Regions from separate parts of the Rhizobium sp. TH2 genome, predicted to be linked through region 1. Evidence: predicted binding sites of a transcription regulator. Region 1 holds the regulator's gene; each other region holds the start of a gene.

What was found. Region 1 encodes LexA, which represses DNA repair genes until DNA is damaged. Its sites were predicted from a motif close to TGTTCNNNNTGTGTTCNG; they were not measured.
Positions count from the first base shown of each region.
Region 2: IHQ71_RS16835 (ribonuclease) is a predicted target of LexA. The motif match lies at 1,319-1,336, and genes of this name have one in related genera.
Region 3: dnaE (DNA polymerase III subunit alpha) is a predicted target of LexA. The motif match lies at 1,071-1,088, and genes of this name have one in related genera.

Region 1 is NZ_CP062231.1:2,167,064-2,169,332, reverse strand. It holds gene IHQ71_RS10880 (LysR family transcriptional regulator) at 1-158, shown strand, start outside; gene IHQ71_RS10875 (BrnA antitoxin family protein) at 269-505, shown strand; gene lexA (transcriptional repressor LexA) at 681-1,397, shown strand; gene gmd (GDP-mannose 4,6-dehydratase) at 1,685-2,269, shown strand, end outside.
Region 2 is NZ_CP062231.1:3,402,356-3,404,624, forward strand. It holds gene ettA (energy-dependent translational throttle protein EttA) at 1-387, opposite strand, end outside; gene IHQ71_RS16835 (ribonuclease) at 498-1,184, opposite strand; gene IHQ71_RS16840 (alpha/beta hydrolase) at 1,488-2,269, shown strand, end outside.
Region 3 is NZ_CP062231.1:1,748,900-1,751,168, forward strand. It holds gene IHQ71_RS08820 (acyl-CoA dehydrogenase family protein) at 1-40, opposite strand, end outside; gene IHQ71_RS08825 (helix-turn-helix domain-containing protein) at 268-960, shown strand; gene dnaE (DNA polymerase III subunit alpha) at 1,292-2,269, shown strand, end outside.

The sequences.
Region 1 (2,269 bases):
TCAGGACCGTGCTTGCCGAGTTCGAACAGGAACCCGTGCCCATCCACATCGTGCATGCCGAAGGCAGATCCGCCTCCGGCCGCCTCCGCGCATTCGTGGACTTCGCCTCCGAGCGCTTGCGTGCCGATCCGGTGCTTGCCAACCCGGAGAAGGTGTGAGCTCCACGAGCATCCGCCGAAGATAGCGCGTGATCGAATGCGGTGGACGGGAGAGAATTAATCGGAAATGATCGTCGAGATCCTGCAATCAATAAACGGAAAGTGAAACCATGGCCAACACACCCCGCAGACCCGTCAGCGCCATGGATGCCGCTGAAGCATTGTTCAAGCCAGCGAAAAAGGCGGCCGCAGCGCCTGCCGTCGAGCGGCCGGCCTTGCCCAACACCAGGGAACTGGTTTCGCTCAAGATCGACAGCGATGTTCTGGCGTATTTCCAGGAAGCAGGTCCCGGCTGGCAGGAGCGCATCAACGATACATTGCGTGCGGCAATGCCAGGCAAATCCTGAAGATTTCCGCGCGCGATGCGCCACAGTTCATACCAGATTGCTTTTTTTGTGGTCCCACCGCCGAAAATCGCATGATCACATGCAGATATAAGCAAAAATTAAGCCCTTGCAGAACATAAATGGAACATATAGTGTTTGTTCCAGATTTGTTTCACGATTCTGCCGGGGTTTGAACATGCTAACCAGAAAACAGCAGGAATTGCTTCTCTTCATTCACGAGCGGATGAAGGAGTCGGGCATTCCACCATCCTTCGACGAGATGAAGGATGCGCTCGACCTCGCATCCAAATCCGGCATCCACCGTCTGATCACGGCACTGGAGGAGCGCGGCTTCATCCGCCGCCTGCCGAACCGGGCCCGCGCGCTGGAGGTGATCAAGCTGCCCGAGGCCTATTCGCCCAGCGTGAAGCCGGCCGCCAGGGGCTTCTCCCCCAGCGTCATCGAGGGTTCGCTCGGCAAGCCGCAGGCGCCACCACAACCCCGGCCCGCCAACGACGACGTGCTTGATTCCGTGGCCATTCCAGTCATGGGCCGCATCGCGGCGGGTGTGCCCATCTCGGCGATCCAGAACAACACGCACGAGATCGCGGTGCCCGCCGGCATGATCGGCAGCGGTGATCATTTTGCGCTGGAGGTCAAGGGCGACTCGATGATCGAGGCTGGTATCCTCGACGGCGACACGGTCGTTATCCGCACGGGTTCGACCGCAAGTCCCGGCGATATCGTCGTGGCGCTGGTCGATGACGAGGAAGCGACCCTCAAGCGCTTTCGCCGGAAAGGCGCCTCGATCGCGCTCGAAGCGGCAAATCCCGCATACGAAACCCGCATTTTTGGCCCGGACCGCGTGAAGGTTCAGGGCAAGCTCGTAGGGCTCATCCGCCGTTATCACTGAGCATCTTGGCAGGGCCGGGAACTTTTCCCGGCCCGTGCGTTTTCCGCCGGGCAGAGCCATATTTGCGAGTCGAAGGCGGGACGATTGCAGTCTTACGCGTCCTCCGATAAGGAGAAGCGAAGGGTCAGAATTTCCGGAAATTTCTGCTTTTGTCCGTCCCCTCCGGGGTGATCGGTTAATTGTTGTGCTGTGTTCCGGCCTTCCGACATTTTGCCGCCCCAATCCGCCTCTAGCGCGGAGGCAAGCAGGCAAATAGCCCAGAGATTGCATTCGACAGGAGAATCCATTTGAGCAACGACAAGAGAAAAGTAGCCCTTGTTACCGGCATTACGGGCCAGGATGGCGCCTATCTCGCCGAGCTGCTTCTGAGCAAGGGTTACATCGTCCACGGCATCAAGCGCCGCTCGTCGTCGTTCAACACCAGCCGCATCGAGAACATCTACCAGGATCCGCACGAGAAGGATCAGCGGTTCATCCTGCATTACGGAGACATGACGGATTCGACCAACCTGATCCGCATCGTACAGGAAGCCCAGCCGGACGAGATCTACAATCTCGCCGCCCAGAGCCATGTGCGCGTGTCCTTCGAGACGCCTGAATATACCGCCAATGCCGACGGCATCGGCACGTTGCGCCTGCTTGAGGCCATCCGCATCCTGAAGATGGAGAAGAAGACCCGCTTCTACCAGGCCTCCACGTCGGAGCTTTACGGCTTGGTGCAGGAAGTGCCGCAGCGCGAGACGACGCCCTTTTATCCGCGCTCGCCTTATGCAGCGGCGAAACTTTATTCCTACTGGATCGTGGTCAATTACCGCGAAGCTTACGGCCTGCACGCCTCCAACGGCATCCTGTTCAACCACGAGAGCCCGCTG
Region 2 (2,269 bases), 1.2 Mb from region 1:
CTGGCTGTCGATGACATCCTGGAGTTTGGCGCCCTCGTCCGCCGTCTCGTCGGAATAGTTCATCATCAGTTCGTTGTAGCGCTCAAGTATGGCGGTCTTGTCGGCCACGCCTTCCATGACGTTCTCGCGAACCGTCTTGGATTCGTCCATCTGCGGCTCCTGCGGCAGATAGCCGAGCGTCGCGCCTTCAGAAAGCCAGGCCTCGCCCTGCCATTCCTTGTCGAGGCCGGCCATGATCTTGAGTACGGTCGATTTACCGGCTCCGTTCGGGCCGAGGATACCGATCTTGGCATCCGGGTAGAAGGAGAGGTTGACATTCTCCAGAATTTTCTTGGCGCCGTAAGCTTTGGTGAGCTCCGACATGTGATAGATATATTGGCGAGCCATATGCTTGGATTCCTCGAAAGACGGATCTGGTGGAGATTTTGTCCGTCTTTATGCGATTAATCCCCGGGGAGCAATCACGTTAAAGGCCCGCGAACGGGCCTTCGTGTAATTTACTGAAGTCCCGCTTCGTCCACAACGCCTTCGGCGCAGCCGAACTTGGTCTTGCCGGCCGCAGTGATCAGCGATGCGAGATCATCCTCTCCGTCGCCCACGTCGCCGAGCCCGATCGTCAACCCAGTGATGATCCGCCGGTCGCCATCCTTGCGGCACCGCATCTTCACCTTGTCGCCGGCACCCGCGCCGAACGCAGCCTCGAAGGCCGCCTTGACCTTCGCTTCATCAAGCGTGGCTCCGCGACTATCCTCGAAGAGCGACTGGACTTCCGACGTGTTGAGCGCCGCGAGCAGCTTGAGCGCCTTGCCGTAATATTCGTCCGCCACATAGCCCGAGCAGGTGCCATGCTTGATCCACTGGTGGCGGTCGAAACCCGATGCAACACCCGGCATCGCCTTCGCGAGTTCGAGTTGGACGCCTTCATCAAGGGAAAGCTCCGGCATGTCGAGCCAGTTCTTCTTCTTGTCCTGCTCCTTGACCGCATTATCGACGCCGCAATAGGTCTTGCGCGACTTCCACAGGCCGTTCAGCGAAAAAAGCCGCGCGTCCACACGGTCCGAGGTCTGGCCGGTACACTCAGGGGTTTTGGGGCTCGTTTCGCAGAAGCCCGGCTGCCATGAAACACCGAGGATCAGCTTGGTTTTTGCCAGCTCGGGGTCGCTCGATTTCCGCTCTTTGCTCACTGGCGACACTATTTCCGCCGATTTCGCCGCAAAGGGCAAGGAAAGTATACATAAAATCATCAAAAACATTCCGAATCTAGTCAAGAATGCGCCATTCCCTGCCCTTGCAAACATCGCAATCTCCTAATGCGAACGAGAACATAACAGGTACATTCTAAATACATATAGGGATTAAATTCAAGCTGGATTCGGCTTGCAATTCGAACTTTTTGCAACCGAAGCGCAACCTATTGATGAAGCTTGCTTTTTTCGACGCCCGCGTTCAGATAGCGAGCCAGCATATTCGAAAGGCGTATTCCACGCATGACATATCAACATGCATTCACGCTGGATAGCCCGACCGGGACGAAGATCAGTGCCCACCACGAGCCGGCGCACAGCGCCGCCAGGGCGATATTCCTGCTCAGCCACGGCCTCGCCGAACATTCGCTGCGATATGCGCAGTTCGCCGGGTTCCTGGCCGCGCGCGGCTATCATGTCTACGGCTTCGACCATCGCGGCCACGGCCTGACCACCGCGCCAGATGCCGAACCGGGGCGGTTCGCCAAACGCGACGGCGAGGCAAAAGTACTCGCTGATCTGAAGACCGTGAGAGAACACGCCGAGGCCCGCCATCCCGGTTTGCCCATCATTCTCTTCGGCCATTCGATGGGCGGCGTGATTGCCGCGCGCGCCGCCGAGGTTGAGCCGCAGGCCTATCGGGGTCTCTGTGTCTGGAATTCCCAGCTCAATCCGGGGCTTGCCGGTCAAGCGGGACTGGCGCTCCTCAAGGCCGAGCGGTTCTTCAAGGGGTCGGATGTGCCGAGCTTTTTCGGCCAGCGGCTGGTGCTCGATCCATGGGCGAAATCGATCGCGGGCGCGCGAACGGAGTTCGATTGGCTGAGCCGTGACGAACGGGAAGTGGACAAATACATCGCCGATCCGCTCTGCGGTTTTGCCTGTTCGGTCTCCCTGTGGATCGACCTTCTCGATATGTCGATCGGCGCCGGCCAGGATCGGAATCTCGCCCGGCTGCCGAAAACGCTTGCGATAAATCTGGTCGGAGGCGGCGAGGATCCGGCCACGGAAAACGGTCGTGCGATGGA
Region 3 (2,269 bases), 420 kb from region 1:
ATGCCGCAATCTCGGCAACGCTGCGCTTGGGGGTGTCCATCGTATTCGGGGAAAGTGCAAATTCCGCTGCGGCTTGCATGTCGATATCCTCCAATTGTGAAACTATGCCATCGACCTTGCCTGCACTTCCGACCAGCTTCCAGTTCAGGAACTGTACTGCTCGGTGAGACGGGTCGCTCGACCATGTTTCTGAGAATGGCGACACGTGTTGGTTCTGGTGGAAATCTCGACTATCATGGGTTTTTCGTCGACCTTGAGAGGTCTCCAATGCAAGAGCGCGGTGGGTATGGACAGTTCTGTCCGGTTTCGATGGCGTCGGAGATTCTGTGTTCGCGCTGGACGACGCTTGTGGTGCGCGAATTGCTCTGCGGTTCGACGCGCTTCAACGAACTTCGCCGCGGCGTCCCCAAAATGTCCCCGGCACTGCTTTCCAAGCGTCTCAAGGAACTCGAACAGTCGGGCGTGGTCACGACATTGCGCAAACCGGGAGGCGCTGTGGAGTATGGGCTGACGCCGGCCGGCGAAGAGCTTCGTCCGCTCATCATCGGCCTTGGAAACTGGGCACAGCGATGGATGGAATCCAGGCTGTCGCTGAAGAATCTCGATCCTTCGCTGCTGATGTGGGACATGCGCCGCAACCTCGATGCCGGGCATCTGCCGTCCCGCCGCTGCACGATTCAGTTTCTGTATCCCGAACTCATTGCCTCGCAGAAGAGTTGGTGGCTTGTGGTCGAGAACGGAAGTGCTGATCTCTGCAATTTTGACCCCGGATACGATCTCGACTTGCTGGTGCGTGGATCGCTGCGGTCGATGACCGCCATCTGGATGGGCCTCACCACCATCCGGCGCGAGGCCGATGCAGGCCAACTTGATATCGAGGGCGATCCTGCGATCGCCAAAAGCATGCAGCAATGGCTTGGCCTGAGCGGTTTCGCGACCGTGCAGCGAATGGCGCAGTAACCTCAGTCCAACGTCAGCCAGGCCAAAGTTCTCCCGCCCCTGTGAATAGCGGGCGGTCCCTCGTCGCTCTCAACACTTTCTTAACCACCCAGCATTTGCCCCATTGACTCATGAACAAAAATGGAACAAATAAGAAACATAAACGAACAGGAGGCGTAAATGACCGATTTTCTTCGCGACATGGCAGCGTTCACCTCAATCGTCATGTTTGTAACCAGCTGCGCTGTGTTGATGATCACTTTCTAGTGGGTAAGGACAGGGTCTCTTAAACAGGACTCGCGCAGGCGACCGCCCGTCGCTAGAATCCGCCATCGCGAAACGGTGGCATGGCATGGCAGGTGATTCTCATTCGGGGACGGAACAGGCGCTTAGCGAGAGCCCGCAATTCGTCCATCTGAGGGTCCATTCGGCCTATTCGCTGCTCGAGGGCGCACTGCCCGTCAAGAAGATCATCGCCAAGGCGCTCGACGACAATCAGCCCGCCATCGGGCTGACCGACACCAACAATCTCTTTGCCGCGCTCGAATTTTCCAAGACCGCCTCGGGCGATGGGCTCCAGCCGCTGATCGGCTGCCAGCTCTCGATCGACATGGAAGACGAGTCCGGCGACGACAGGAACGGCCGCCAGCAGCAACTGCGCAAGCTGCCGGCAATCGTGATGATCGCCGCCACATCAGAGGGCTATCACACACTGTCCGGCCTCGTCAGTCGCGCCTACATGCAGGGCGAGGGGCCGGGCACCATCCACATCAAGCGGTCCTGGCTCGGGGATTCCGTTCCCGGCGTGATTGCGCTGACCGGAGCACGCGGCGGACCGGTGGATTCGGCCCTCGTCGAGGGTCAGCACGATGTCGCCGAGGCGCGGCTTAGGGCGCTCGCGTCGCTCTTCGGTGATAGGCTCTATGTCGAACTGCAACGGCATGGAAATTACGACCACGCGCATGAAGCGGCGATGATAAATCTCGCCTACCGTTTCGAACTGCCAATCGTCGCGACCAACGAGCCGTTCTTCCCGACGCTGGATTATTTCGAGGCCCATGACGCGCTGATGGCGGTGGCCCACAATGCGATGGTCTCCGACGACAACCGTTTCCGCCTGACGCCCGACCACTATTTCAAGTCGCGCGCCGAGATGGCGAAGCTCTTCGCCGACCTGCCGGAAGCGATCGACAACACGGTGGAGATCGCCCGCCGCTGCTCCTTCATCCTCAAGACCGTGGCGCCGATCCTGCCGCGCTTCACCAGCGAGGCCGCCGTTGAGGGTACGGATCCAGAGTCGGAAGAACTGAAGCGCCAGTCCTGGGAAGGG